Regions from separate parts of the Siminovitchia jepli genome, predicted to be linked through region 2. Evidence: a T-box and tRNA genes for the amino acid it is inferred to sense, from the RefSeq annotation. Region 2 holds a T-box; the other holds one or more tRNA genes.
What was found. The T-box of region 2 lies ahead of leuS (leucine--tRNA ligase). A T-box ahead of a tRNA ligase gene usually reads a tRNA of that ligase, here a tRNA-Leu.
Positions count from the first base shown of each region.

Region 1 (16,192 bases), on a different contig from region 2:
ATAAATACAACACATCCTTTACAATGGGTGTTGTCAGTATGGCCGGTACACTGGCGGTCATGATTCCGCCGAGCATCATTCTCATCCTTTACGGAATTTTGACTGAAACCGGTGTGGGGTCGCTCCTCATCGCTGGGATCGTGCCTGGCATCCTTACGGGGCTCGGTTATATAATCGTCATTATCATTTGGGTGAGGTTAAGGCCGGAAATCGCTCCCAAGATTGAAATCAATCCGACGATGAAGGAAAAGCTCATTGCACTTAAAGATGTTTGGCCAATGCTTGTCATTGTCATTGTGGTGATTGGCGGGATTTACAGCGGGCTTGTCACGGCGACTGAAGCAGGTGCGATGGGTGCTTTCATTACACTGCTTGTTGTACTTTTCATGGGAAGGCTGAATATGCAAAAGTTCGGTGTTGCCCTGAACGACACGATTAAATCGACGACGATGATCATGACAATCATCATTGGAGCCCACATCTTCAGCTACTTCCTGACATTGACGCAGTCTACGCAAAGAATTGTCGGAATGGTTGAAGGACTGGATATCTCCAAGTACTGGATATTATTAATCATAGTCATTATATATCTCATATTAGGTTTCTTCATGGACCAGATTGCGATTCTTATTTTGACACTGCCATTGACATTCCCGATTGTCATTTCTCTCGGATTTAATCCGGTTTGGTTTGGGATCATTATTACAAAAACTGTAGAAATCGGATTGGTCACACCGCCAGTCGGCATGAATGTCTTTGTCGCAACCGGAGCGGCGAGAGTCAAAACGGCAGAAGGATTCAAAGGGGTTACGTGGTTCGTCATTATGGATCTACTAATTCTTGCCCTTCTCATTGGAGTGCCAGCCTTGACACTTTGGCTTCCGGAACTGATGATTAAATAAAAGAATGGCAGGAAGGATCGGTCACTATGAAATCAAATGTCATCTCCAAAACATTTACGATACTCAGAGCTTTTACAGACGAGAAAAACGAGTGGGGTGTAAATGAGCTTTCCAGGCACTTGAAAATGCCAGTCAGCAGTCTCCACAGAATGATTTCGATGCTGAAGGACGAGCATATTTTGGAATACTCGGATGTCACGAATAAATACCGGGTAGGTACAGATTTTATCCGGATGGCATCGATTATTTCGACGAATGTGGATGTGAAAAAGGTGGCTCGCCCATATCTGGAGAGCCTTTCGAAAGAATTGCACCACTCGGTTTATTTTGCACTTTATTACCCGCAACACAAAAAGCTTTCGTTTGTTGACAGTGTTAAAAGTTCCTTTGCTCTTCAATATGTGCTTGAAATCGGGGTATTGGAGCCTGTCCATATTGCGGCAAGCGGAAAAACCATTTTAGCCCATCTCACGCAATCTGACATATCGGCTATTTTCGAAGCGGAAGCAGTGTCGGAAGAGGAAAGATTGAAAATCAGTAAAGAGCTCAAGCAAATCAAATCGCTGGGTTATGCGATAACTGCAAATGAACGGAAAAAAGGGGCAATGAGTGTAGGTGCTCCAGTATTCGATGCAAGCAATAAAGTAATTGGAAGTATCATTTGTGTCGTTCCGATCGGCGACTATAAGGAAGAATTTGAAGCTCATTATATTGAAAAAGTCAAGGAAGCTGCTGAAAACATTTCCTACTCGTTAGGCTATTTGAAAAAAGGGGGCGGAACGTTATGAGGAATTATCGGACATTGCTCTTTGTTCCGGCCATCAAGAAGAAGTGGGTCGGGAAGGTTGCTTGTTACAAGGCGGATGGCGTTATTCTCGACTTGGAGGACAGTGTACCCGTCCAGTCCAAAACCGTGGCACGGCAAAATGCAGCAGAAGCGATTCCGCACATGAGTGCCGAAGGGGTCCATGTTTTTGTCCGAATCAATCGGGTTACGGAGTTCGATGAAAATGATCTCCGTGCGGTAATTCAGCCTGGCCTTGCAGGAATCGTGCTTCCGAAACTGGACGGACCGGAAGAAATCGAAGAATTGTCCGCACTGCTTGATAAACTTGAAGAAGAAAAGGGCTTGGAGAACGGGTTCGTCAAGCTCCTTCCTATCTTGGAGACGGCGAAATCGATGCAATTGGCTTATGAGATTGCTTGCTGTGACCGTGTGATGGGGATTGCCGGATTGAGCGCGAAAAACGGGGATGTCGCCCGTGCGCTCGGCTACCAATGGACGGCGGAAGGGCTCGAGACCTTGTACATGCGGTCGAAGGTCGTCATGGCCGCACGTGCAGCAGGCGTCCAGCCGATCGGAGGGCTTTGGCAGGATGTCCATCATCTTGAAGGCTTGAAAAAGAGTGCAAGTTTCAACCGGCGGCTTGGCTTTGTCGGAGAGCTGATCCTTCATCCTTCGCATGTTTCCATTGTTAACGACCTATACGCGCCGTCGGAAGAAGACATCGAATATTACGCCGGTATGGTCGAGGCATTTGAAGCTGCCGAGCGGAATGGTGAAACAGCGTTTATGTACCGCGGGGAGCATATCGACTACGCACATGTAAAAACGGCAAGGGAAGTGCTCGCCGTTGCTGAACAATATACCGTGAAATAAGTCAGAAGGAGGTTGTAAGTTTGGCTTTCGGGAAATATTTTGAGGAACTGCATGTCGGTGATGTTTATCAGCATCGTCCAGGAAGAACTGTAACGGAGACGGATAATCTTTTATTCACAACGTTGACGCATAACACGCAATCCTTGCACTTGGATGAAGAGTATGCAAAGGGTACCATCCACGGCGGACGGATTGTGAATAGTTTGTTTACCCTATCATACATCGTTGGTGTAGGAGTCGGCGATTTGACAGAAGGAACGACACTCGGAAATTTAGGCTTTGACGAAACTACGTTCCCCCACCCCGTCCGAATCGGTGATACGCTGCGCGCGGAAACGGAAATCGTAGATAAACGTGAATCGAAATCACGCCCTGACAGAGGAGTTGTCTGGTTTGAGCATCGGGCATATAACCAGCATGGAGATTTAGTTTGTAAGTCCAAGCGTGCTGGTATGATGTTGAAGAAATCAGCTGCGACAGTCAATAACTAATGAAAGTTTGAGGAGGAATAAAGATGAGAGGACCACTGGATGGGATCCGTGTACTTGATCTGACTTCCGTTGTGATGGGTCCTTATTGTACGGTCATGTTGGCGGATATGGGAGCAGATGTCATTAAAATTGAAAATCCTTCTGGGGATACGACCCGTTACCTCGGTCCAGCGAAGCATCAGGGGATGGGCACCCTATTCCTTCATTTAAATCGAAACAAACGAAGCATTGCCTTGAATTTGAAAAGCGAGGAAGGCATAAAGGAGATGCGCGCGTTAGTAAAAGAAGCAGACATTTTTGTCCATACGATGAGACCGAAGACGGTGGAAAAATTAGGGCTATCGTTTAAAGACTTGAAGCCATTGAACAGCCGGCTGATCTACTGTGGCATGTACGGTTTCAGCAAGGAAGGACCTTATGGGGATAAGCCCGCATACGACGATATTATTCAGGCTGCGTCCGGCATAGCGGCTGCCCAAGGTCAAATCACGGGCCATCCTCAATACTTGGCAACCGTTTTGGCAGACAAGACTGCCGGCTTAGTTGGATTAAGTGCCATCCTGTCCGCTTTATATCATCGCGAGCGGAGCGGTGTCGGCCAGGAAATTGAAGTGCCGATGTTTGAAACGATGGTTTCTTATACGATGATGGAGCATATGTATGGCGAAACTTTCTCTCCTGCCATCGGGCCAATGTATTATTCCCGGGTCACCTCGCCATATCGAAAACCGTACAAAACAAAAGACGGCTACATCGGCGTCATGATCTACAACGATAAACAGTGGAAAGCATTCTTTGAGGTGGCGGACCGCAAAGATTTGGCTAAGGATGAACGATTTTCCAATATGGCCTCAAGAACAAAGCATATCGATTTTGTGTATCGTACAATCGAGGAAATCATGGTGGATAAAACGACAAAGGAATGGCTTTCTCTATTGGAGGCTGCGGACATTCCGTGCACGAACATCAATACACCGGATGATCTATTTGAAGATCCACATCTGAATGCGATTAATTTCTTCGAAACTGTCCACCATCCGACCGAAGGAGAAATCCGGAACATGAAGTTTCCGGTATCATTCTCGGAAACCCCTGTAGTCGTTAGCCGTTATGCCCCTAACTTAGGTGAGCACAATGAAGAAGTGTTGAAAGAACTGCATTTGCACGCAAAACGGAAATAGAAATTGGAGTCGGCATTCAATCATGGATGCCGGCTTTTTGCTAGGTTAGTGAAAAAATGTTTGAATTTCATGGTCTAAATGGCAACTATATGATAACTAAAGGAAGAAGGGGAAGTGGTCAGTGCCATATTAAGAACCGAAATGGGGCAAGACGTCCTGCAGCGCGGTTCGCAAAATCATGTTACAACTAACGCAGCGGAAAGCCTGCATTTTTGTTTAGGCCTCATATAAATACATTTCGGGCAATTTTTTAGAGTATGTAATTTTTCATAAGCTGAGATAATGGTATCCTGCATAACATCAGCTACATCTTCCTCATTGTTTAACATCCTGCTTGCTGTTCGGTATAATACATCTTCGTATTGCTTTACAAGTGAAACAAACGCTTCACCATCGCCCTTTTTTGCCTTTTTGACCAAGGCTTTTAGTAAACCCATTCCGTCACCCCCTAGTAGTTGTTTTGTTTTTCAATCTATTAGATATGGGAAAGTATCGTTTGGTTGCATTGAATTATATATCTCAAAAAGAAAAAGCTGTTTGACATACTAACCACGTTCAATATGTCAAACAGCTTATTTTTTATTTTTCCTTCAGTTAATATCTATAAATGACATCATTTACTATATAGTTTACATCACCGGTACAAATTCTCTAATAGCTTAAAGGAACGGTATGTTAGTTAAACTTATTTACGTGGCGTTCCACACGATAATCCGAATACAAAAAAGGAAGAGGCATCTCTTCCTTAGCCAATTGCTATTGTCCATTTAATGGGAGGTATGGTACCTTCCATTAAATGGACGTACCGAAATCGGAATGACAGGATTTGAACCTGCGACCTCTTGGTCCCGAACCAAGCGCTCTACCAAGCTGAGCCACATTCCGAAATGCCGCGGGTGGGAGTCGAACCCACACGCCCTTGCGGACACTAGAACCTGAATCTAGCGCGTCTGCCTTTCCGCCACCGCGGCAAGTAATGTTGACTTTATCATTATACCATATTCTTGTAATAGAAATATGACAAATTTTTAAAAGATATATTTGCCAGCTTTCTTCAGGGAAAAGGATTTTTCTGTGGCCGCTTTGATTTTCAATACGATGACACTCATTAAATGATTCCGGTATATTTTTTAATCATTCTATCTTGTTATCATCATGTAGACATTTTTAATTGAAACCATCTTCCATCTGCTGATGTTTGTGGGATTTTCCGCCTGGTACATCGGTCCCTTTTCATTATGGCATAAATATGAATATGATTATGATGGCTGTAGAATAAAGGAGAAGGGAACGTTTGTTTTGTAAAAATTGAATTCGGGAGCCATCATGGCCATGTTGTGTTTCCTGGACCTCTTGGTGTAAGAAATGGAAGGTCCCCGCGAGATTGCTCTCACTGGATCCTCAAAGTAGTGCAACCTCCATTCCCATAAGATGCATTGGGGGACACTATTCGTAATGAAAGGGCTACTTGTTGCCGCAAACAAATGATGATTTATCGGTCATTATGACGAAAAATTTTTAAAGGAAGAGACGCACTTTCATCGTATTCAATATATATAATAATACAATGGAAAGAGACTGTATTGGAAGAAGGAATACCCGCTAACCAAAGATTGTTTTCACTTACGGCATCAATTGAAAATCAAGTATTTCCGTAGAAGGATTTTAAATCAATTTCTATGGCTCGGGATGGGAAAATTCGACAATTTTCCCATTTATTTTCTATTAAATATCGACCGTTTCTTTGGTTTTGAAAAAGAAAAAATGGGGTATTCCTTCATTGCAATGATTACATATTGGGGGGAATGTGGTCATGGAGGATAGTTATCCTAGTCGCAGACTGTATAGAAAGAAAAGGAACCAAGGAAAAAGAGCTTTTAGAAAGTTGGCCATTTACATCGGGATGGCATTTTTTATCTGCGGCATTTTACTGATGAGTGTATTTGCGATTACCGGGTTGGCCTATGTAAAAGAAGCTCCGGCATTAAACCCGAAGCTGCTGAATTCCCCGCAGTCATCCACGATCTATGACATGAATAATAAAAAGATAAGAGATATCGCCGGGGAAGAATATCGTAAAACGGTCCCTTTGGACCAAGTTCCAAAAAAAGTGCAAAATGCGTTCCTTTCCGTTGAGGATAACAGGTTTTGGGATCATCATGGCATTGATTTCAAGCGGGTTGCCGGAGCAGTAAAGGCAAATGTAACGGAAGGTTTTGGAACGGAAGGGGGCAGTACGATCACACAGCAGTTGGTCAAGATGTCTTTTTTATCCCCTGAAAAAACCATTGAACGCAAGGTACAGGAGGCGTATCTCGCCTTAAAATTGGAGAGGCAGTATACAAAAAAAGAAATATTGGAGATGTACCTGAATAAAGTATATTTTGGCGAAGGTGCTTACGGTATCGCCACGGCCGCAGAAGTGTATTTCGGAAAATCCGTTAAGGATCTGAACATCAGTGAAGCGGCATTGCTGGCAGGGTTGCCGCAAAGGCCGAGCGGCTACAATCCATTCAAGTTTCCGGAACTTGCAGAGAACAGGAGAAATACGGTCCTTTCTCTAATGGAAAAACATGGATATATTTCGGAAAAGGAAAAAAAGGAGGCGCAATCCATTTCCGTTGCAAAACAGCTTACAAAGAAAGAGCGGAAACCTGCCTATAACAGTTTCACGGATCAAGTAATCGAAGAACTGAAAGAAAAAGGAATTGATGAGAAGGCGCTTTTTACGCAGGGACTGCAAATCTATACAACACTTGATCCAAAAGCACAGGAATTTACGGAGAAAGTGTTGACGACCAATGAATATATTGATTATCCCGATGATCAATTCAAAGCGGGTGTCGTGCTTTTGGATACGAAAACGGGTGAGATACGGGCGATTGGCGGAAATCGTCATTCAGAAGATAAAGATATCCAAAGAGGTTTCAACTATGCCACTCATTTAAAGCGCCAGCCGGGCTCTACTGCCAAGCCGATCATGGCCTATGGACCGGCAATTGAAACATTAAAATGGTCTACACATGAACAAATTAAAGATGAAGCAATTGAGCTGAACGGCAAGGTTTTCAAGAACTGGAACAACCGATTTCATGGAAATGTCTCCATGCGGACGGCATTGCAATGGTCGTATAATATCCCGGCCATTAAAGCAATGCAGGCAGTCGGCGCTGAAGAAGCGAGGAAATTTGCCGGCAAGCTCGGCATCGAGTTGGATGAAGTTTTTCCAGCCTATGCCATTGGAGGGTTTAAAGATGGAATATCGCCTCTCGAACTGGCGGGAGCCTATGCCGCATTTGGAAACGAGGGTGTTTTTAACGAACCTCACACCGTAAGGAAGATTGTCTATCCTAATGGCAAGGAAAAAAATCTCCAACCGAAACCTGTTCGGGCAATGAGTGATTATACTGCTTACATGATCACGGATATGCTCAAGACAGTAGTGACGGAAGGGACAGGACAGATGGCCGACATTCCGGGTCTTCCTTTGGCCGGTAAAACAGGGACGAACGAACTGCCGGATGATATATACGGGTCGGGAGTGACAGATGCCTGGTTCGCCGGCTATACAACCCGCTATGCCGCTGCAGTCTGGACGGGTTACGATAAGATCACACAGGAAAGCTATGTCCGTACAGAGGACTCCCACAATGCAAAATTGATTTTCAAACATATCATGTCTGAAGTATCCGAAGGAATTGAAACACCTGATTTCACGATGCCATCCTCGGTTGAAAAAGTGTCCATCGGCAACCGGGTCGAATTATTTGTCAAAGGGACTGCACCGAAAAGGGCTCCGGTCAAATTCAATAAACCTGTAAAAAGAAATAAAGTCGAGAACAAAAGCACGGAAGAAGCAGAAACGCAGAATGAGAACAAGCAGGAGGAAAATCAAGAACAAGAGATAGAACAGGAAAAGAAAAAGGGGACTGATCCGAACGAGGATAAACAAGATAATAAACCACCCGACACCAACAAGCCGGAAAATCCAGGCGCTGAAAAGCCCGGGCAGGACAATAAACAGCCTGGAGAGAATAATAATAATCAAAACGAACATCAGGGAGATAGCGGAAACAATAAGGGGGGTGGTGAAGAAAACAATGGGAACAACGATAAAGGCAATCCGGGAAATCAACCGCCGGGAAATAAAGATGGCCCTCCTTCAGGGGGGGCCGGCGGATCAGGTGGCTCCGATGGCAAACCACCCGGACAAAGCCCGCCTCCAAAAAAAGAAAGTGAAAATGGAGATCAGGCTTATTTAAAACGAGACTGCAATGGGGTTCTTCCATTGCAGTCTCGTTTTTTGGCCGGTTTTTTAGCCCAACCCGATAAAACACCGTAATGGGACTGGAACAAATCGGGAAAGAAGATTTGGCTCGTTACCGTTTTTCACTGGGAGAATCCGGGCCATCAATGGAGGCGGCATAAAGATTATAAATTGTGCATGTAAATCGGAATTAAAGAAATAATAGATGATGGTATGAAGCGATTCGAAATCCGTAAAAAAAGGAGAAGGATACATTGTCAAACGTTAATTTAGCCGTGATTTTTTACAGCATGGGCGGAACGAATTATCAACTGGCAAAATGGGCCGAAGAAGGAGCAAAAGAAGCTGGGGCGGATGTTAAGATATTGAAAGTGCAAGAGCTGGCTCCAGAATCCATTATTGAAAGAAATGAAGTGTGGAAAGCAACAGTAGAGGAAACAAAAGACGTTCCGATCGCCACGGGAGACGACATTCAATGGGCAGATGCAATGATTTTCAGTGTCCCCACCCGATTTGGAAACATGCCTTCACAAATGAAGCAATTCCTCGACATCCAAGGCGGGCTGTGGGCCTCCGGTAAAACAGTGAACAAAGTGGTCAGTGCAATGACTTCGGCACAAAACCCGCATGGCGGCCAAGAAGCGACTCTATTATCATTATATACGTCCATGATGCACTGGGGTGCAATCATCGTACCACCTGGCTATACCGACCAAGTTCTGTTTGGAGCAGGGGGAAATCCATACGGTACAAGTGTTACCGTAGACCAAGATGGAAAAATGGCAGACGACGTCCAAGCAGCCGTCAAACATCAGGCTAAACGCACGGTCACCGTTGCAGAATGGGTGAAAAAAGGAAATGAGTAATGTAATCAAAAGCTAATCGGCAAATGTTCGATTAGCTTTTTTTAAATTTGTCCAGCCCAGCGCCTAGCCCTATATGGGGTCACGTAGAGTGGCTCTAAGTGACCGTAAAGGTTGAAAATCCGTCGCTTCGGTCACATAGAGTGGTTCCAAGTAACCGAAAAGGGTGAAGATTTCTCATTTGGGTAACATAAAAAGGTTCTAAGTGACCGTAAATGATAAAAATTCGTCATATGGGTAACATAGAGCGGCTCTAAGTGACCAAAAAGGTTGGAGCCCCATCATTTGGGTCACATAGAATGGCTTAAAGTGACCGAAAATGATGAAAACACGTTATATGGGTCACATAGAGTGGTTCTAGGAGCCGAAGAAGGTTAAAAACTTCATCAGGACCGCACTTATTAATATGAATGCGGATAAGCACCGGCTTGTAAATGGCTGTCCCGCTTTTTTTCCATGAATTCATTTAATACTGGTCCCACTGTTAAAAATATATTGGGTCTTTTGATCCTCAAGCTCTATAATACAACGTTGCCACTACAGGCAAATGATCAGAAGCTTCGGGCATTTTGTTTACTGCCTTTGCATGTATTATTTCAAGATCGTGACTTGCGAAGATGTAGTCCAGCCGAGATCTTGGCCGATTGGAAGGATAAGTGAAACCAGCTCCCTTGCCTGCGGCTTCCCACACATCCTGGAATTTCTTCGTTATTTTTCTCCATCCTTTGGATCCCGGTTTCATGTTCCAATCTCCCATTAAAATTGCAGGATGGGAATCATTTTGATACCGGCTTATTATAAAATTCGTTTGCCTCCTGTGAAGAATTGGATTCAGACTTAAGTGGGTGACCAAAATTTTTAATGATAATTGATCAATCTGAACCCCTGCCTCCAGTAATGATCGCCCTTCGGTCATCACGGGTATTTGAAATGAATGGGGCTTTTTGCTGATTATGGGAAATTTCGACAAAAGGGCATTTCCAAAAAGGCGTGTTTTTGGCAAATGTTTAGGCTTTTTACGAACGGATGGGCAAAAAGCATAGTCCATCCCAAGTTCATTTGCCAGCCAAGCCGCTTGATCTTCCAAAAGACTCCGTTTTGAAAAATAGCGGTCAACCTCATTAAGGCCAATAATATCGGCATTGCAAAAAGCAATGACCTCGGCAATTCTCCCAAGATCCGCTTTTTTATCCGTTCCCTTGCCATGATGAATGTTAAATGTCATTGCCCTGATCTTCAAAGTCTTCACCTTTTCTGAATGATTTCGTTTGGAAATTATTGTATGAAGTTCATCATTTCATTCACGAGACTTATTTTTCCACTTATATTCAAACAGGTTCAAATGCAAAATAAGAGAGGTTAAAAATCGTTACGAGGGGAACTGTCATGGGCATCAGAATGAGAAAATATTGCCTTTCGGCATGGAATTTTATCGATCCGATATATTTTCAATTTACACGGCTAAAGTATATTCAAAAAGAATGTGGAAAAAAATCGATATTACGTGTCCGTTTAACAAAATACAAAGGCAGGGATATCGTTTTATCGGATGGGACATCTATCAACAAAAATGACGTACTTGTGAAAATTCATTTGCATAATGTAAAGCTTTTACAGCAAATGGAGTGGTGTGATAGTGAAATCAGAAAAGCTTTCCTGATTTACCAAGGCGTCAAGGAATCACTTCCGTCCGTTATCCGTTACATTCAATCTCAGGAAAATGCGGATCAAATTAAAGGACTGATTGGCATTACAATGCTTTATAAAGGATGTAAAAAATTGGGGTTTGAACCCCACCCAATCGTTAGTCCGCTTTATAAGGATTTCAAAAAAGTTTCTCTTCTTCCGATTTATCTTCTCTCTTCAACAAACTCATTGCGAAAAGAAGTTCCATCCCCCATGTATTTATTTATGTCCAAGGATGCATTATTCAGCTGTTATGGAAACAATAATTGATTATGAAAAGGAAATGAAAAAAGGATGAAGAAAATGATGTATTTCATCAGCGCGATTATAATTATTTTACTGCTGATCCTGTTCATAAAAGGAATGAAACCCAATCGGCAATCTTTGGATCGGAAACAGATTACACAAACAGGGAAGCCCGTTATTTTACTGATGATTGATTCCCTGATGAATGAACCATTGCAGCAAGCAGTGAAAAATGGCCGTGCACCGGCGCTTCAGTTTTTTATGGAGCATGGCCGCTTTTATCCGGATGTGGTGAGCAGCTATCCCACTATGTCGGTAACGATTGACAGCACATTATTAACGGGAACGTATTCAGATAAACACCGGGTTCCTGGCCTCGTTTGGTATGACGAAAAAGAAAAGCGGCTCGTCAATTATGGAAGCGCCAAGGAAGAAGTGTTTAAGCTTGGAATTAAGGAAGTGGCCGAGGATAATTTTTATCATTTGAACCATACCCACTTAAGCCGTGATGTCAAGACCATTCATGAAACGTTGGCGGCGAAAGGGCTGCAAAGCGCATCTATTAATGCACTCGTATATCGGGGAGATGAAAAGAAGACACTCAACCTTCCTAAAGTGGCATCAAAGTTGAACATTGCGCCGGACAAATTAAAAATTGAAACACCTGCATTGTTTTCCTACGGTATGCTTGCACAATTCAGTCCAAAAAATGATCAGCATAATGATCCGTGGGAACAGTTTGGATTTAATGATAAATTCTCAGCCGAGGAATTAAAGCATCTTATTCAAAATGAGAAGCTGCCTGTTTTTACGATTGCCTATTTTCCGGAACTTGACCAAAAAGTCCACAAAAATGGCCCAAAGGATCACATCGCCGCCATTGAAAAGACGGACAAGCAGCTTCAGGAAGTTTTGAACACATATGAATCGTGGGACGAAGCAGTAAATGCTGCCATCTGGATTGTCATGGGGGACAGCGGACAAGCTGAAGTGGGAAATGACAAGGACAAAGCGCTCATTCAGTTGACTGAAATGCTGGATGCTTATCAAATACACAAAGTGACAGAACAGGTGAAGAAGGATGACCAAATTGTCCTGGGGTACAATGAAAGAATGGCCTTTATTTACATTTTGGATGAAACGTTAACACCGGAGGAAATCGTAAAAAAACTTCAAAAGGACGAAAGAATTGGTTTTCTTGCATGGAAAGACGGGGATGATGCACATGTTGCGGCAAGCGGCCATAAGGAAAATTTTACGTTTCACCCCAATGGGCGTTTTAGGGACCAATACGGACAGTCTTGGGAATTAAAGGGAGACCATACTGTTTTGGATCTTTCGGTTCAAAATCAATTTATTGACTACGGAATATACCCCGATGCATTGGCGCGTCTCTATAGTTCATTACATTCACATTCCGGAAATTATATCATTGTTGATGCGAAACCCGGATTTGAATTTCAGGGTGAGGGGACGCCAATTCACCCGGGTGGAGCGGCACACGGCTCGCTGCATAAGCAGGACTCATTGGTTCCGATGATCGTTACGGGTACGGAGTCAAAACCGCGCCACATGCGGATCGTTGATTTATATCCTTGGATTTTAGATTTAACGGCAAAGCATTGACGTATAAAAGGTATCTTCACCCACTCACCATCATATATAAGGGAAATGATCCAGACAATGGGCATTGCGGGAATCATTCACTTGTAGCTGCAGGCTCCCAAAATTGCTTTAAAATGTGTCTCTTTTGTTTGTTTCGCAACAAGAGGTATCCTGCCGCAGGGATTTACGGTTGATTTGGCAAAACATCTCCATGCACACGACGTTCCTGGTCAGGATGTCACCCTTACATCAATAAGTGTCAAATAAGGGAATGGCATTAAGGGATTGCGGCTCCATACATCCCTGCAAAGAAAGGGGAGGTAGTGAAAGGCCGCTTTTGGTGTTCGACTGGTCTTTGGCGTTCAAAATTGGACGCTACAGAACCTGAACTTCTCGCATGGGGCCTGGTATGTAGAGATCAATCCGTTGGATGAGAAAAAATTGGATATCTCTTTTTGGAATATTTTCGAGCTTCTTTACGAGAAGAAACGTTTGGGAGGATGTCATATATGGAATAAAGGTGCCAGCTTGCTATAATAAAAATAAAGAATTATTGGGAGAGTAATGAATATTTTTCATCTTGCTGCCCGCAATGTTTTATTAAAAGATAACAGTGTTAGCGGTTGCCATGGTTAAAAACGACAGAGGGGAGGCGAGCCTTTCCAGTGTAAACAACTGCCTTTTTTATCAAATCAAATAAATGATAAAAGGGGCGGTAAGATGAAAAGTAAAAATTTTAGGTTGTTATGGATGGGCCAGTTATTTGCCAATTTGGGCGATGTATTTTATATTGTCGGTTTGATTTCCATTTTATATGCTGCAAAAGGATCGGCGTTTTATTTGGCCATGCTGCCATTTCTCAACACGTTTGGCCGTTTTGTAAGCGGAATGGTTTCGCCGATATTATTAAATCGATATCGCTTAACATCTCTTTTGGCCGGCTCCCAGTTTTATAAAACGATTGTGTTGTTCGGAATTTCGGTGTGGGTTGGTTTTAAAGCGGATCCGAATATTTTGCCCATTTTTATATGTATCTTTATCATTGCTTTTTTGGATGGCTGGGCGGCGCCGGCAACGAAAGCATTGATTCCGAGATTAGTGGGGCGGACGGAATTCGTAAAGGCGAACAGCTTTATGGCGGTGATTAACGAAACGACCCAGCTCGGTGGATGGGCGCTCGGGGGAATTCTCGTCGCCATCATAAATGGGCAAAATATCATTTGGCTGACTTTCGTCTTGTTTGCTTTTTCCACTATGATGATGAAGGGAATTACGGATGAAACACCGCTGAAACCCCGGAAATTACAAAAGGGGGAAGAAATAAAAGAAGGATGGTTGATCATATGGAGAAATCCGCTAATTAGAACGATTCACGTTGTCATTTTATTGGAGGCGATTGCCAATGTCGTTTGGGTTGCCGCAATCCTTTATGTTTTTGTAACCGAAATGTTGAGCGTAACAGAAGCATATTGGGGATATATTAACGCTTTCTTTTTTGCAGGATTAATCGCTGGGGGCTTGTTTTGCTCAATATTTGCACTATTTGTAGAGCGGAACATGAAAAAAGTCCTCATCACTTCTTCAATTGGGATAGCTGTTTTGACGGCATGGTTTGGCGTGAATAATATTGCATGGCTGGCACTCATTTTAGTAGCCTGCAGCGGATTTCTTGACCAAATAAAAGGAATAGTGATCAATACGAGTTTGCAAAAAAATGTCTCTGTAGAACAACTTCCCAAAATATACAGCGCCCAGCATGCCCTCATTTCGTTTTTCTTCGGAATCTCGACACTGGTGTTTGGGACCCTCGCCGAGCTTGTGAGTGTGCAGTTGGTTTTCATTGCAGCAGGGATGCTATTGGCTGTTTCCGGAATCTATGTTTTCAGGATTGCTTTGAAATTAAATGTAAGCGGTAGCTGAATCCTATTGGATCAATATGAATAATAAGCTGCCATTTTGGCAGCTTTTTGTATTCCAGCCAACCTCCCCCCTCTTACTTCTAAGAAAGGTACTTGCGCATTTCTTATTTGGGCGCTTGGAAGCGCATCGTTCTTAATGCGAAGTGGAGGAAGTGTGTAGCTGACAGAGGTTCTTCGGCTTCAAAGGGGGTATTACGGTTTCCTATGCTTTCGGATTCACCCAAAATCAAAAACACTTCATCTTGCAGCTTGTCTTCAAATAAAAAAGGTATGCTTCACAATGTTAGCATTCATGATACAATCTCCTTAAAGAAGCTTTTTTATAGAGAGGGCGATAAAAAATGAAAGTGAGTGTTTTAGGCGGGGGAAGCGAGGTTGGGGCTTCCTGTTTACATATTGAAATCGGAAATGCTAATTTATTGATTGATGCCGGCATGCGGATGCATGGAGATGATTTGCTTCCGGCTCTTGGAATGTTGGATGGGTTGAGCAGCCCCGACTGCATTCTGGTGACCCATGCGCATGCCGATCATATCGGTGCACTGCCCATTGTCCATTCGCTGTATCCGGAAGTTCCAGTTTATGCGACACCACCGACGGTGGATTTAATGAGGGTGATGATGAGAGATGCTTATAAAATTATGGAACAACGATCAAAAGCAACCGACAGTTTACCTCCTTACACAATCGGACAGGTGAATCAGTTACTGGATTCATTACTTCATTTTCCGGCAAGCGGTATATTAAAAATCGGCAATGCGACCATTAAAAGTTACAGGGCAGGGCATATTTTGGGTGCCGTCATGTATTTGATCGAAGGAGATGGAGAAAGCCTGCTCGTGACTGGTGATTTGAGTTTTAAAGCGGGCAGGACGATTCCGGGTGCCGTAGTCCCCCGCGGCATGAATCCTGATATCGTGGTGATGGAGTCTACGTACGGAAACAGGGTGCATACTGACCGGAATACGGAAGAAAAGCGCCTTGCGGATCATGTATCCGAAGTGGTTTCGGGCGGAGGATTCGCTCTTATCCCCGCTTTTGCGCTCGGACGGGCACAGGAAGTGCTCCTTATTTTGCAAGATTATATGGATAAAGGGCTTATCCCCGAATTTCCCATTTATGTAGACGGGCTTGTGACGCCCATCAGCAGGATTTACAAAAACTATCCGCATTACTTGAAAGGACCCGTAGCATATCGGATCAGGCGAAATGGAGATGCATTTTTAACGGAAGGAAGATGCAAGGCTGTCGATCCGAAGGAACGCGAAGCCATCCTCAAAGGGAAACCCGGCTGCATTGTGGCATCATCCGGGATGTTAACGGGAGGCGCGAGCTCCTGGTATGCAGAACAACTCGTTGCGGGAGAAAAAAA
Region 1 covers NZ_JBFEGN010000071.1:1,235-17,426, forward strand. Annotated here, with positions in the region: gene AB1L08_RS17510 (TRAP transporter large permease) at 1-902, shown strand, start outside; gene AB1L08_RS17515 (IclR family transcriptional regulator) at 929-1,690, shown strand; gene AB1L08_RS17520 (HpcH/HpaI aldolase/citrate lyase family protein) at 1,687-2,562, shown strand; gene AB1L08_RS17525 (MaoC family dehydratase) at 2,583-3,053, shown strand; gene AB1L08_RS17530 (CaiB/BaiF CoA transferase family protein) at 3,077-4,234, shown strand; gene AB1L08_RS17535 (RNA polymerase sigma factor) at 4,411-4,671, opposite strand; tRNA gene AB1L08_RS17540 (tRNA-Pro) at 5,046-5,119, opposite strand; tRNA gene AB1L08_RS17545 (tRNA-Leu) at 5,123-5,205, opposite strand; gene AB1L08_RS17550 (transglycosylase domain-containing protein) at 6,048-8,576, shown strand; gene wrbA (NAD(P)H:quinone oxidoreductase) at 8,756-9,367, shown strand; gene AB1L08_RS17560 (endonuclease/exonuclease/phosphatase family protein) at 9,876-10,589, opposite strand; gene AB1L08_RS17565 (YkoP family protein) at 10,763-11,320, shown strand; gene AB1L08_RS17570 (alkaline phosphatase family protein) at 11,345-12,922, shown strand; gene AB1L08_RS17575 (MFS transporter) at 13,622-14,821, shown strand; gene AB1L08_RS17580 (MBL fold metallo-hydrolase) at 15,162-16,192, shown strand, end outside.
Region 1: it has a tRNA-Leu gene. The T-box ahead of leuS (leucine--tRNA ligase) is inferred to sense a tRNA for this amino acid. The anticodon was not compared.

Region 2 (16,192 bases):
AGGCATGTCTTCGGAATTTCAAATATGTATGAAAGCAGTATGCCGCCTTTTTTTAAGCCGATAAAAAGATGTTCTTTTTTCAATAAAAAAATACTGTCCGCTGCCCTGACATACGTTTTGAAATAACCGCCCCATAACAGAAAAAAGGAAGCCAAAAACACGAAAGAAAAAGGAATGTAATGAATCCAGCCGGGCACTTCCACCCACCATGATCGGTAAATAAAAAAGCCAATGACAATGCCTGGAATAACGAGATAAACGATTACAGTCCAATCCATCACCGACCGCATCGATTTTATTTTATACTCCCCATTTTCCAACAACCTGTTCCAGAGCAGGCGCCTGCTATTCATCGTCTCCATCCTCCAATGAAATGCACGAATACAGGCTGCCATCTTCGGAGCCGCATTGATGCAGCACCTCATCGAGTGTTCCAGACGACTTGATCGTTCCTTTTTCCACAATAAGGAAAGAGTCGCAAATACGCTGTGCCGTATCCAAAATATGTGTACACATTAATATTCCGGTTCCACGTGCCCTCTCTTGATCAAGCATGTCGAGCAACAGCCTTGTGGAACTCGGGTCAAGCCCCATAAAAGGCTCATCAATGATGAGCAAATCAGGTTTTGTAAACATGGCAAGGGCAATCATCCCTTTTTGCTGCATTCCCTTTGAAAATGTTCCCGGGAACTCATGAATTTTGTCAGTCAAACGAAAGGCTTTTAAAAGCTCCTTGGCATATGCAAGATTCTCTTCCCTCAGCTGCTCTACAGCACATACAAACTCAAAATGCTCCCAAAGAGTCAATTCATCGTAATAAATCGGTCTTTCCGGAATATAAGAATAAGAAGTGCCTTCCTTCTTTTCAATTTCCCCTTCCACAAACGGCAATTCGCCAAGCACCGCCTTGATTGTCGTGCTCTTGCCGGCTCCGTTTGCACCGATCATTCCGGCCAGTTCCCCTTTATTGATGGAAAAATGGATATTGGAAATGATGGATTCATTCGGTTTGTATCCGGCCTGGCTTATGTTTGCTTTTAAAAGCGGCAAATTCCTCACCTCTTCTTAAGTTCGCTTATATTAAAATACGATTTCCCGCAAAAATAGTTTCATTGCAAAGATTAAATGTGACAAATTACGACCTTTTTCTGCCAATTCATATAAATCCCTTTTAAACCAGGCAAAATTGCGGTAAAATGGAACTATCTGATATTTTAGTTTTAATCAAAAGATGTTAATCAAAGAGAAAAGGAGTTGTCCGCAAGGAATTACGACGAAGACTGCACTTCTCATATGCAGATGTCCGCACCTTCTGCCAAGGAATTCAAGATGAGGGAGTGGTTTTTTGAAACCTTCTACGAACAGAATGCTCACCAGGATCAAGGATGTATATTTGTACATTAAAGAAAACGGAACCGTGACGACACGGGAACTGGCTGATGCATTCGGCAGTACACCTCGCACCATTCAAAGAGATTTGAATGTGTTAGAATACAATGACCTAATCAGCAGCCCGCGCCGCGGGAAGTGGACAACAACAGAGAAAAAAGTCAAATTAACATCTTAGATTAAGAAAAGCGCAAGTGCCTTTCACATTGACGTACAGACTTTAGGCTGTCTTATCAGGGAGATGGTCCCTAGGCGCTGGAGCTCGACAAAATTTCGGACCGAAATTTCAAAGAAAGGTTTTACTTTCTTTTTAAAACAAAAAGCCGCCTTCTTTTTAAAAGGGAGGCGTATTTTTTTTATGTATATCTTACCTTTTTTTATTTCTTCCGGCTCCTGCAGCCCGAACCAGCCAATAGAAAACCGCTGCCCGTCTTTCTTGCAGTAAGAAGCGAGAGGTTGGCCGGATAGATTTGGATCGTATGTCGGGGTTCCCCGATCGTATTTGGGCAATACTCGATCGTATTTCGAAGTTCCCCGATCGTATTTGTGTAAAACCGGATTGTATATTCTTAAAAATACCACAGTCCAATGACCATGGCAGACCCCCAAATTATGCTTTCTTTACTAACAGGGAAATCACCCATTCTGCCTAACAAGAAAAATATCATGGAAATAGGCCATCGTCTATACTTTTCTGGCATATGAACATAGGCTGATGGTGCAGGATACAAATGATGAGGAGTGTATACCATGTTTATAGATTATCGACAGCAAATGCCCGGAATGCAGCAAATGCCGATGGGCATGCAAGGATTTCCACCCATGGGTATGCCGATGGGCCAGCCCATGGAGATGCAGCAGCCCATGGAAATGCAGCAGCCCATGGAAATGCAGCAGCCGACAGGATTCCAGCCGCAGTTTGCGGAACAACAGAGTGCCCCGCAATTTTTTCCGGGCGGCGGGCAAGGCGGGGGCGGATTCGAAAGAAGGCTGGAGCGCATTGAAAGGCAAATTGAACGGATCAACAGGCAAGTTAACCGTCTTGACAACCGTGTCTTAAGAATCGAAAGGCAGCTCGGGTTCGGAAGACCCGAAGACCTTGAAGCGCATGACTATTCCGGAGGATATTACTAAAAGAGGCAACCGCAAGGATCCCTCTTGCCTTTATCACTTTATTCCGCATATACCGGCAGAAAAGATTCCCGCCCCATGAGATTAGGCGAGATATCCGATAGATTCAACTCCAATCAGCGGGGGATGAAAGCCCCCGCTGATTGGAGTTTATGATGAAATGTGAAGGCGCTGCTTCAGCCTTTGCAGCCGTGCGCCAAACAATCTGTCCGCCAGGCCGGATTTCAGACCCAAATAACCGTAGATGGCAGCACCAAGACCCGCACACAGCACGATGATCAAAATGGATTGAATGATCGATTCCGGGGAAAGAACAAGCAGCAATAAACGGTATAGCCCGTAGACGGGAACGGCCATTACGATATTGAATATAACGATTAAAAGCGACCTTCGGTAAACAAGTCTAATGGGATAAGCTGCAAATTTTTTGATGACAAACAAATTGATAACGATTGCTACACCATATCCCAGAGCTGTAGCGTATACGGCACCTTCTGTTGAATAAGCCTGGATGAACGGCATATTAAACGAAAGTTTTACAAGCAGCCCGGTGAGCAAACTGAGTATCGTAAACCGCTGTTCATCAATCCCCTGCAAAATGGCTGCCGTTACAGAGTATAACGCAAATAAAATAGCTACCGGAGCATATGTGCGGAGCACTTGCGCCCCGTATTGATCATACCCGAAAAACATTGTGTACATCGGGTCTGCCAAAAGGGCAAGCCCGATCGCAGCAGGAATTGTTATAAAAAGAAGGACCTGAAACGTTTGATCCAGCTGGCGGAACATTTGCTTTCGATTATCGTTCACAAATGATTCGGTTATTAGCGGAACAAGAGTCAATGCAAATGCCGTAGCCAGGGAAACGGGAATAATGACAAGCTTGTGGGTGGTCATATTCAAGATGCCGAGTGAATCCATTGCCTCTGCAGCCCGGCCCGCTTCCGCCATTGCCCTGTTAAATGTCAGTTGATCGATAAACTGAAAAAGCGGATTCGCAATTCCAACCATAACGAACGGAAAAGCATAAACGACAATTTCCTTATACATTTCCGGAAGCGATACTGCCAATGTTCCCCGATCATGCCGAAGCAGTTGGTCCAAACCGGGTTTTCTTTTTTTCCAATACCAAAACAGAACAATGAGGCTTGCAATCCCGCCAATAAAGGCAGCGAAAGTGGCTACACTAATGGCGGTGACAATATCTTTTTTGAGCACATACAGGACAAAAAAGGTACCGGCCAACAGAAAAATAATGCGCGCCAGCTGCTCTACAACCGTTGAAACAGCAGACGGACCCATGGATTGATGCCCTTGGAAGAAACCCCTGATTAAACTCATCACCGGGATAATCAAGAGCGCAAAACTGACAGCCCTTATCACCGTGGCCACATCGGCCGTTGTGTAGTTATGTTTTGTTTCCGCACCTTTTAAAACCAGTTCTGCCAGCTGCGGGGCAAGTCCATACATGGCCAAAAAGGATATTATACCTGTAGCCAGCATGACGAAAATGCCCGAGCGAAACAGCTTTCGGCCCACTGCATACTCTTCAAGCGCATTGTACTTTGCGATATATTTGGAAACAGCCAACGGCACGCCTGCCGTTGCAATACTGATGAAAATGGTATAAGGAACATAGCCAAACTGATACAAAGCGGAAGGCTCATTGCCGCCGATGATCCTATAGAAAGGAATTACATAAAGCAGTCCAAGCACTTTCGATAATATGGTCCCGAGCGTTAATATAAATGTACCCCGAATTAATTTAGAAGACATGCAATCTCGTACTCTCCATTGATTTATTTAAAAGGCAGCCTGATTTCTGTTTGTCTAGATTAGACGCAGCCAGGCGATTGAAATTATTTTTAACCGGCATCTACCGAGTTGGTCTGTTTCTACCACAGATGGGCCACCCGCCACACGGATGCCAACTTTCATTGTCTCCATGTCTTGATAAAAAATCATTATCATTCTCTACTGTTATAGTGTACAGTGATCGACGGCATTTGACAATGAACAGTATAGTGACATTTGCTTTTGCCATATTCGGCAGTTTACAATATAATAACCGAAAAATCGACAAGGTGTTGAAACAAAATGAATGCTGACGTGATTGTTATAGGCGGCGGCCCGTCTGGTCTGATGGCTGCCATCGCCGCTGCAGAACGAAAAGCGAAGGTTCTGTTGTTGGACAAAGGAAGCAAGCTTGGACGAAAGCTGGCTATTTCGGGCGGCGGCCGCTGCAATGTAACGAACAGGCTCCCGATCGATGAAATCATCCGCCATATACCCGGAAACGGCCGATTTCTGTACGGAGCTTTTTCCATCTTTAACAATGAGGATATTATCCGTTTCTTTGAAAATCTCGGTATTCGGTTAAAAGAAGAAGATCATGGCCGGATGTTTCCGGTTACCGATAAAGCCCAGTCAGTCGTTGATGCCTTATTATCCTATTTGAAAGATTTGGGTGTCTCGATTCGAACGAACACCCCTGTTAAAGATATTTTATACGGCAAGAATACAGTGGAAGGGGTGTTGCTGGAAAATGGCGAAGCATTATCCTGCCGGTCTGTTGTGGTAGCGGTCGGCGGAAAATCCGTTCCCCACACCGGCTCTACCGGGGACGGTTTCCCGTGGGCAGAAAAAGCGGGGCATACCATTGCCGAACTTTTTCCTACAGAAGTTCCCGTTACTTCAGATGAAGCTTTTATCAGAGACAAAACGCTGCAGGGCTTGTCACTCAGAGATGTGGGAGTCAGCGTCCTCAATCCGAAAGGAAAGCCGATCATCACACACCGAATGGACATGATCTTTACCCACTTCGGCATTTCCGGACCCGCCGTCCTCCGCTGCAGCCAATTTGTTGTAAAGGCAAAGAAAAAGTGGCATGCAGAAGAAGTGACGATGCGGATTGACGCTTTGCCCGAGAAACACCAGGAGGAATTATTTCAGGAAATTAAAAACATGTTGAAGGATGAACCGAAAAAAACGGTAAAAAACACGCTAAAAGGATTGCTTCCGGAACGTTACCTGCTTTTTTTGCTGGAAAAAAGCGGAATTGAACCGTCAATGCAAGGGGCAACCATATCAGCAGATAAAATCAGGGCATTTGCTGCTCATTGCAAGCATTTCGAGTTTACCGTAAATGGCACGCTCCCCTTGGAAAAAGCATTCGTTACGGGCGGAGGCGTCTCTGTCAAGGAAATTGATCCGAAATCGATGGAATCAAAGTTGATGAAAGGATTGTTTTTTTGCGGAGAAGTATTGGATATATACGGATATACCGGCGGCTACAATATTACGGCAGCGTTTGTCACAGGACGGCTCGCCGGGGAAAATGCGGCCAAACAATAAAAGAGGAATACCCTGCGGTGTGGATTTCCTCCCTCATTGCACATACATCACCATGGCACTGAAGCAATACACTTGTTCATCTCCTGCTTCACCGAGCATCGCAATGTTGTATTTAATGTCAACGACGTCTTTTCTGTCCAGTCCGCTTAAAAAGTCGTTTATTTCTTCTTCAAGATCCTCCTCGTGCTCGCAATCAAACAGCTTTACCTGAAGCACAGTCTCCACCTCTCCGTTTTTTTAAGCATTATTTCCAAAATAATCAGACTTCATGCTTGGAAATAAATAAATATTAACGCTTCGGCTTCAACTCTCCGGTCCACTTGAGCATGCCGCCGGCCATGTTGACTATATGTTCATATCCTTGGGCCCAAAGATATTTACAAACTTGTCCGCTTCGGCCTCCGGATCGGCAAATAATAATATATTCATGTTTCGGATCGAGTTTGTCGAGATAATCCGGAATATCGCCCATCCGGATATGAACCGCTTCCGGAATCATCCCTTCAGCCACTTCCTCATCTTCCCGGACGTCAATTAAATGCAGCGTTTCCCCTTTTTCAAGCCGTTCTTTTACCTCATCAGGCGTAATTGTTTTTATATTCATTTTGACACCTTCCCCTATAAGAAATCTTTATGCTTATAACAAGTAAGAAAAGCCTCGGGCAGTTGAGGCTTTTCTTCATCAATTCGCAACGATATTCACCAATTTGCCTGGCACTGCAATCACTTTCCTGATGGTCTTTCCTTCAATGAGCGATTTTATTTTCCCATCGTTTTTTGCCGCTTCTTCAAGCTCTTCCTTGCTTGCCTCACGGGAAACGACCAATTTGGACCTTACTTTCCCGTTAATTTGGACGACAATTTCCACTTCATCGGAAACAAGTTTCGCTTCGTCGTATTGAGGCCAAGGCTCATAGGAAATCGACTCTTCATGGCCGAGCTTTTGCCATAATTCCTCCGCAATATGCGGAGCAATTGGAGATAACAGCTTCACGAAGCCTTCGATATATTCTTTTGGAAGAGTTTCTGCTTTATATGCTTCATTAATGAACACCATCAATTGCGAAATGGCAGTGTTAAAATGCATCGCTTCAAAGTCTTCCGTCACTTTTTTGACCGTTTGATGATATACTTCCTCAAGCTGTCGGCCCGTTTGAACACTTACTTTATCCGTAAGCTTTCCATCTTCGGCAACGAGCAGGCGCCAAATTCGGTCCAAGAAACGGCGGGCTCCGTCGAGGCCGGTCGTTGACCATGCAGCCGACGCTTCAGGGGGCCCCATGAACATTTCATATAGTCGGAGAGTGTCTGCTCCGTGGCTTTCAATAATATCATCCGGGTTGACGACATTTCCTTTTGATTTACTCATTTTTTCATTGTTTTCCCCAAGAATCATCCCTTGGTTAAACAATTTTTGGAACGGCTCTTTTGTCGGGACAACACCAAGATCGTATAAGAATTTATGCCAAAAACGGGCGTACAGCAAATGGAGTACGGCATGCTCGGCTCCGCCGATATACACATCAACGGGCAGCCAGCTTTGCAACAACTTCTTATCAGCCAGCTCCTTGTCATTATTCGGGTCGATAAACCTCAAGTAATACCAGCAGCTTCCAGCCCATTGCGGCATCGTATTCGTTTCCCTGCGGCCCTTTTTCCCTGTCGCCGGGTCTTCCACGTGAAGCCAGTCAGTCATATTGGCAAGCGGGGACTCACCGGTTCCCGATGGTTTAATTTCATCTGTTTCAGGCAATAAAACCGGGAGCTGGTCTTCTGGAACGGCTGTCATCGTACCATCTTCCCAATGGATGATCGGGATCGGCTCTCCCCAGTAGCGCTGGCGGCTGAACAGCCAATCGCGCAAACGGTAAGTGACTTTTCTTTTGCCATGCCCTTCCTTTTCAAGCCAATTGATCATCTTTTCGATCGCTTCTTCAAGCCCCAAGCCGTCCAGGAATCCGGAATTTACGTGCGGGCCGTCGCCGACATACGCTTCTTCTTCAATATTGCCGCCGGAAACGACTTCTTTAATGTCCAACCCGAATTTTTGGGCAAATTCATAGTCTCTTTCATCGTGCGCGGGAACAGCCATAATGGCACCAGTGCCATAGGAAGCCAACACATAATCCGCTATCCAAATCGGCATTTTTTCGCGGTTTGCCGGGTTGATGGCATAAGCCCCTGTAAAAACACCTGTTTTTTCTTTGGAAAGATCGGTTCTTTCCAGGTCGCTTTTGGATTTAATGTTGTCAATATAAGCTTCCACTTCCGATTTTTGTTCAGCAGTCGTAATTTTGGCAACGAGTTCATGCTCGGGAGCAAGTACCGCGTATGTCGCTCCAAACAAAGTATCCGGCCGGGTTGTAAAAGCCGTAAATGTTTCGTTGTGGCCGTCGATGGAAAAAGTGATTTCCGCTCCTTCGGAACGGCCAATCCAGTTGCGCTGCATATCTTTAATGCTTTCCGGCCAATCGAGCTCATCCAAATCTTCAATCAGGCGGTCCGCATATTTTGTAATTCTTAGAATCCATTGTTTCATCGGACGGCGTTCAACAGGATGGCCGCCGCGTTCACTTTTTCCGTCAATCACTTCCTCATTGGCAAGTACGGTGCCGAGTGCCGGGCACCAGTTGACCGGCACTTCATCAACATAGGCAAGCCCGTGCTCAAACAGTTTCAGAAAAATCCACTGTGTCCACTTGTAATAGGCAGGATCCGTCGTGTTAATTTCCCGGTCCCAATCATAGGAAAAACCGAGCGACTTGATTTGTTTTCGAAACGTATTGATATTATGCTCGGTAAATTCGGCCGGGTCATTTCCCGTATCAATTGCGTATTGTTCGGCCGGAAGACCGAACGCATCCCACCCCATCGGGTGGAGGACGTTATACCCTTGCATCCGCTTCATGCGGGCAAGAATGTCCGATGCCGTATAGCCCTTCGGATGCCCGACATGAAGTCCTGCCCCTGAAGGATACGGAAACATATCAAGTGCATAAAATTTCTTTTTCCCTTCATTTTTAGTTGTTCTAAACGTTTTGTTTTCTTCCCAAAAGCGCTGCCATTTTTGCTCGATCTCTTTATGGTCGTAACTCATTAAGATGATGCCTCCTACCTTATACTAAATAGAAAAACCCCTCATCCCGGTAATAATCCTGGGACGAGAGGTGTGTTTTCTCCCGCGGTACCACCCATGTTAGCGTATAGCCCGCTCACTTCATAGATCCTTAACGCAGAGAACGGCAAGCATTACCGGAAAAGGCGGGATAAACCGTTTTCTTTCACACCTGCAACCCGAAAGGGGAGTTCCTGATGGTCCCGGTTGGCTTCCACCTGCCGCCAACTCTCTGAAAACAGGGTGACATCAATACTGGTCCTTCGTTACCGTTTTAAAATATTATATTATCTTTATACCCCATTGTAGACAATTTTAGACAGGTTTTCAAGCCCATCCCGATGCTAATGATGAATCATTTTATTTATGCTAATTTGAGCGGTGCCCCGACTCGCATTCTACAATGGGGGGCACCGCTCAAATCACTTCTTAATGCCACGTGCTGTATACTGTACGGTCATGGTTCAGGAGAATCATTTTGTTTTGCAGCTGCTGAATTTTCAGGCGGACCCTGTACAGCCGTTCGCGCTGACCGGGGTTGGCGCTTTCAGATATTTTTCGAAGCTGGACGAGCATGGCTTCAAGTTCCTGCAGCGCATCGCTGTATTCCACATCATGGTAATGCTCCTGTCTGCTTCCTTCATCATATTGCTCTTCCGCAAACATAATGGCCGATTCACAGCGGTTGATAAATTGTTCAATCGTCTGCCTCGTCGCCATTCCATAACCCTCCTCTTTTTTCGACGGGCTTTCAGGCTCGTCTTCCTGTAGTTTGTACTCAAATCTTGACGGTTATGTTACAATTTTGTATGAATTCTTGAGGAGGAGCTAAACCATGAATCTGGAAGGGGTACTTTCTTTTACAAGGACCGTCATGCAGAGGGTTGTGCGGCCCGGCGGTTTTGTTGTAGATGCAACTGTCGGAAATGGCCATGACACACTGTTTTTGGCACAGCTTGTCGGGGAAAAAGGCCAGGTGTTTGGATACGATATTCAACAAGAAGCGATTGCCCATACGAAAAAACAATTGCGGGAACGCGGACTGCTTGAACGCGTTACTTTATTTCAAACTGGCCATGAACATATTTCTGAAACGATTCCCGAACAAATTCACGGGAGTCTAAGCGGAGCCATGTTTAACCTTGGTTATTTGCCTGGCGGGGATAAATCTATTGTTACCAAGGCGGAAACGACAATCATGGCGGTCAATCAGTTGTTGAAAATGATGGCTTCAGGCGGCATTATCGTTCTCGTTGTATACCATGGCCACAAAGAGGGGGAGAAAGAACGTGACCAGCTTATCGAATTTTCCCGGAGCCTGGACCAAGATGTCGTACAAGTCCTCCAATATGCTTTCATCAACCAAAGAAACAATGCACCCTTCGTTCTTGCTTTTGAAAAAAAATAAATAGAAAAATTTTATCCAGTTGCAGCTGGTCCCTGGGAAACATGGCTGACATACTCACCCTTTAAAAGTACTCCAAATGTTCTCCATTCGGAGCAATTGCTTCATTGAACGGATCACCCCCTTTTCACAGGCATGAGGCCTGTCTTTTTTTCGCTTTTTTGTCTGCGTCTTTTCCTGTCGTATAATGTTTAGCTTTTCCCCTACAGGGTATTACCGTTATTGACACTTTTTGCAAACGGAAAGGGGATAGCAGATGATTAAAAGGGCACTATTTATATCCGATCATGGCGGATATAGCAAGCAGAAAATTCCAATGGGATTCATTAATAAAAGATGTGATGGGGATTTATAAGGAGGTCGTTAATGCCCATGGTGCACTTGTTGGCCACGGACTTGGATGGCACCCTGGTTGGCGACAGGACAGGGTTGAAAAAACTGCTCGCCTATTTGGATAGCAAACCTTATGAAGTCAAGCTGGTTTATGTTACAGGGAGACATCTTCATTCCGCCCTGACTCTAATCAGCAAGGAACAATTGCCGCACCCGGATGCTCTTATTACAGACATCGGCACTTCCATTTATACAGGGGCCGCTTTGATCATGGACGAAAGTTGGGATCTACAAATGAAGCTTCATTGGAAACCGGAAAAAATCAAAAAAATCGCGGGAACTTGTGAAGGCTTAATCCCCCAGCTTTTGCCGGATGACCGCCGGCTTTCATATGTTGTTTCCTCCGATGCCCCAGTGAAAGAGTTTCAGATCAAATTGAAGGAAGCAGACATTTCCCATAAATTTGTTTTTAGCGCCAACCGGTATATAGACATTCTTCCCAAAAAGAGCGGGAAAGGGAATGCTTTAAAATATGTGCTCAAACAGTATTTTTCTGATCAGGTCCGAGTGTTGATTGCCGGTGATACCGGAAATGACGAAGACATGCTGGCGCTCGGGCACCCGGCTGTCATTGTCGGCAATGGCCATAGCGAATTATACAGGCTTGAAGAATATCCTTTCATCTACCGGGCTGAACAGCATTATGCCGGAGGAATCCAGGAAGCTTGGGAATATTTTTATGCATCTGAGAACTTGGCAGCAAATTCTGAAGTGGAGCAATGAATAGCCTTCGAAGAGAAGGTTTTACCTTTTGCGGTCATGTCTTTCAGCTTTTCCTTGGACCAGGGGCATCGCCTTCGCTTCTATTTTTGACACTCCCCGCCAAGATGGCAAGAGGGGCTGTAAAAAAAAAGCGCCCCTTAGTCCCTTCCTGGGAATAGCGGAGTGAAGCAGGCAATGATACAGCCCCAATTGATGATGTACATCCACCAATCTTTTTTCGATGGGAAAATACATCAGCCCCCTCTTTATTTAACGGAAGAGGACAACTCTTTTGAAGTCCCCATCAGTATTCTTTGGACAGCCCTGTAGGCCCGTCCGTTCCAATAAAAAAAGTAGCTGATGAAGCCGCCCCGTTTCATGATTTTTCTAGCCATCGATTTAACGCTTTCCTGCTGATGAACTTTATGGTCGGACAAATAAATGCCGAGCAGGCCCCTGTTGATCAAACGATGGAATTTCCTGTCAGGCAGATTTTTCGTATGCTTGTCAGCTTCATCCAAAAAATGGATAAATCTGTTTAACATTTCTTCATTATTTTTATAGTAAAAGCAAAAATTCAAATCTCCGCCTTCTCTATCCTCATCCTGGTCGATGAAGTAATCGAGCAAAATATGCAGGCCCTGTATATAGGGAAAATACCCATCTCGAATCATGTGGGCATGTTCTTCCAGAAAATTGTACCTCATGGCGTAAGATACGAGACAGAAAATCCCCAAAGTGGAGCCCGAACAAGCGGAAAATTCATGCCATCCCATCTTTGGCAATCCCCGTTCATATTTGGCAAACCAATTTTTCAAACGGGCCTCCCGCTCTTCCGTTCGAACATGCTTATGTATTTGCAAATCACAATAATATGTGCACAGTTCAAATAAATGGGGTTTGATCGTTTCGTAATGGGGAACATTTTCAAGAACGGATTGGCACGTCTTCATTAAATCAGCCAGGTAGCCGCCATCATCCCGGTCCTCCCGATAACGGTAATAATCCCGCTGCGGTGCACCGATTGTCAACGCGTCTTCCATTGCTTCATGAAGCGCGGCGAAATCTTTCGGATCAAGAGAAGTGCTCCGGTCGCATAGATTATCCAGGTAGTCGCTGATCGTTTGATAGGCGACGATAAATTTGATCGCGTCCCTCTTTTTTTCCAGCGCGGCCAGCGCCATGATCGCTCCGCCCTCACAATGAAACATTTTTTGTTCAATGCTGGCCAAAGCCTGCTGTCTCAGTTCGTTGTTTGGTATTGCCTCCGCACGCTGTTTCCAGTAACCGAGTTCTGTATGAACAGCTGGCATAATTTTGCGGTATACTTTATTCATTAATGTAATCGGATGAGTTGGCAGCATATTGGACATCACCTCATTTAGTTACCATTATACTCTATCAGAAGCAGCTCGTTGTGAATAAAATTCTTTGCATATTCAAATATGAGCTCTCTTTCAGGCTCATTGAAAATTTCATGATAACACTTCGGCCATTCTTTATAAAGCTTTTCGGTGATCGTGAGCCGATTAAACCAATCGGCCACGTCCTCTTTGTCTACAATTTTATCATCTCCGCCCTGCATGACCAAAAGAGGAACATCCGGAAAGGTTGAAATGTTTGTGAAAGCTGCCTTCATCGCTTTTAAAAGTTCTCTGTACCAGCGGACAGATACTTTTGTAACAAATAAACTGTCGTTTAAAGCCCGGTCCTTTACATCCTCGTTCCTTGTAACCAAGTCAACATTTAAATTGCTTTTTACCTTGATCTCCGGAGCGATCCAGTTCAAGCCGACAGATAAGGCGTTGACCGGCAGCGGCGGATACTCCGCAAGCCCCAGGCAAGGAGATGAAAGAATGACGCCTGCAGGCTTTATTTTTCTTTCCTGAAGAAGCCTGATGACTGTCAGACCGCCCATGCTGTGGCCAAGAAGAAATACGGGCAGTGCATACTTTTCGGCTTCCTCAATCCAGTTTTCCACTTCGATAATGTATTCGTTAAAAGAGTCGATATGGCCCCTTTGCGAGCGGGTTGTCAGCCCCTGTCCCGGCAAATCTCCCGTTACAATATGAAAATGGTTCACACGCCACATTTCTATGAGCCATCCGTAACGCCGATGGTGTTCCATGGCACCGTGAACAAGGACGATAACCGCGCGGGCTTTCCCTTCAGCTTCCCATTTTCTCATGTTGAAAAACTCCTCGCCTAATATTTTTTAAGAACATCAATGAAATGATTGAGTCTCCTTCTTTTTATGATACGTATACATTCCCCTTTTTCTCCTTGAAGAATCTCGCAACACTTTTTCCACTATTTTCGTTAAGATAGAGATAGATCAATGGTTAGGAAAAACGCTGGTGCGTCTTTCCCAGACGCCGGAGGTCAGAAGCCGGATTGGTACCAATTTGCAAAAGAGCAAATTTATACAATCTTAACTTTCAAGAAAGGATGTTTCATTATGGCTATTTACCCTTACAACGGAAAAACACCGAAAATTGCACCATCCGTGTTTATTGCGGATTATGCGACCATCACCGGTGATGTCATCATCGGGGAGGATTCGAGCGTTTGGTTTAATTGTGCCATTCGCGGGGATGTTGCCCCAACAATCATCGGTAAAAAAGTAAACATTCAAGACAATTCTGTTCTGCACCAAAGCCCCGGGAACCCGCTTATTATCGAGGATGAAGTGACAGTGGGGCATCAAGTGATCCTCCATAGTTGTATTATAAGAGAAAAAGCCCTAATTGGCATGGGATCCATCATTTTGGATCAGGCGGAAATCGGGGAGGGTGCCTTCATAGGAGCCGGCAGCCTCATTCCCCAAGGAAAAGTGATCCCTGCAAACACGGTTGCCTTTGGCCGGCCGGCAAAAGTGATCCGCAAAGTGACAGATGCCGACAGGGCAGAAATGAAGAGAATTTCAAGAGAATACGCTGAAAAAGGCGCTTATTATAAATCATTGCAAAAATAGTGGAACGTTCACATAATTGTCAGTACATGAGCGTTAAAGCTTTCCTTATTTTTGCCGATTAAAACAATAAGCAGTAAATGATTTGTTATAAACCAGGTGATGATAATGGATGGAACGGCCCTGTACTATATGATGATCCCTTTACTCCTGCTCGTGTTGCTGTTTCTTTATTATAAGCGGGATTCATTGGGCTACACGATTGCTGTCTTGGTTTCAGGAGCAACTTTTATTTTTGTTTTATTTAACACTGTTTATTCCCCGAAAAACAATCATGCGGTTGCTTTCCAGGGAGCAGCAAGGAATGGGGATCTCGAAATCATCCCCATTAAAGATCAGGTATTACTGGACGCCCCGGTTATCAAACAGCTTCCTGAGCTGCCGCGGGGCTGCGAGGTGACGGCCCTCGCCATGCTTTTGGAAAGCGCGGGCGTCCATGCCGACAAAATGAAACTCGCAAAAGAAGTAAAGAAGGACCCCACTCCCCGCATCGTAAAAAACGGAAAAGTACATTTCGGAAATCCTCACGAAGGCTTTGTAGGGAATATGTATACGTTCAGCGAACCGGGGCTTGGCGTTTATCACGAACCGATCATGGAACTGGGGGAAAAATATTTGCCCGGACAGATGGTCAATTTGACAGGAGAGTCGTTCGAAGAATTAAAGATTCCCCTTTCGAGCGGCAGGCCGGTCTGGGTCATCATCAATGCCGAATACCGGGAACTGGATGACTCGTATTTTGAAACGTGGGAAACAACATCAGGCCCGATCAAAGTTACGATGAAGGAACATTCAGTGCTTATAACGGGCTATGATGGGCAATACGTCTATTTCAACGACCCTTTGACAGGAAAGAAAAACAAAAAAGCACCCATTCAGGATTTCGAAAAATCATGGGTGCAAATGGGCAGCCAGGCCCTTACTTACTCAGGAGATTAAGAGCCTGAAGCGGCTGCCTCGGGTTCTTTTTGAAAATCGTATTTTTCTTCCACAAAAACGGCATGCCATATCATGAAGACAAGCACCGTCCAAATTTTACGGCTGTGATCCAATTTTCCACGGCAATGTTCATCCAGCAAATCAAGTACATATTGCTTGTTGATGAATTGGCTCGTTTCACTTTGTTTAATGGTGTTAACCGCCCAATCATGCATTTCCGCCTTCAGCCAATGCCGGATCGGAACCGGGAATCCAAGCTTTTTCCGGTTAAGTACATGATCCGGAACAATTCCTTCCGCTGCTTTTCTCAAAATGTACTTGGTTGTACCGTTTGCCGTTTTCAACGATGTCGGAATTTTCGATGCGACTTCAAACACTTTTTTATCAAGGAACGGAACGCGCAATTCAAGCGAGTGGGCCATCGTCATCCGGTCCGCCTTGAGTAAAATATCCCCGCGCATCCACGTGTGGATGTCAATATACTGCATCCGGTCTACCGGGTCATACCCGGTTGTTTCGGCGTACAAAGGCCTTGTCACATCCCGGAAATCGACATTTCTGTTATATTTTCCAAGTAACGCCTGCTTTTCTTCCTCGGAGAACATTTTCGCATTTCCGATATATCTTTCCTCCATTGGCGTAACCCCGCGTTCAATGAAGCTTTTTCCCCTTACGCCTTCCGGCAGGGTACTGGCCAGAGACCTTAGCAAAGCTTTTCCGACATCGGGAATTTTATTGAACATCTCCAACGATTGCGGCTCCCTGTATATGTTGTAACCGCCGAACAGCTCAT
Region 2 covers NZ_JBFEGN010000006.1:28,964-45,155, forward strand. Annotated here, with positions in the region: gene AB1L08_RS04740 (ABC transporter permease) at 1-353, opposite strand, end outside; gene AB1L08_RS04745 (ABC transporter ATP-binding protein) at 346-1,059, opposite strand; gene AB1L08_RS04750 (DeoR family transcriptional regulator) at 1,346-1,567, shown strand; gene AB1L08_RS04755 (hypothetical protein) at 2,140-2,523, shown strand; gene AB1L08_RS04760 (putative polysaccharide biosynthesis protein) at 2,671-4,296, opposite strand; gene AB1L08_RS04765 (BaiN/RdsA family NAD(P)/FAD-dependent oxidoreductase) at 4,618-5,874, shown strand; gene AB1L08_RS04770 (sporulation protein Cse60) at 5,908-6,090, opposite strand; gene AB1L08_RS04775 (rhodanese-like domain-containing protein) at 6,164-6,478, opposite strand; gene leuS (leucine--tRNA ligase) at 6,557-8,971, opposite strand; T-box leader at 9,028-9,268, opposite strand; gene AB1L08_RS04785 (YtzC family protein) at 9,419-9,709, opposite strand; gene mnmM (tRNA 5-(aminomethyl)-2-thiouridylate-methyltransferase MnmM) at 9,825-10,397, shown strand; gene AB1L08_RS04795 (HAD-IIB family hydrolase) at 10,761-11,510, shown strand; gene AB1L08_RS04800 (tetraprenyl-beta-curcumene synthase family protein) at 11,756-12,853, opposite strand; gene AB1L08_RS04805 (alpha/beta hydrolase) at 12,871-13,677, opposite strand; gene AB1L08_RS04810 (gamma carbonic anhydrase) at 13,948-14,463, shown strand; gene AB1L08_RS04815 (C39 family peptidase) at 14,569-15,399, shown strand; gene asnB (asparagine synthase (glutamine-hydrolyzing)) at 15,396-16,192, opposite strand, start outside.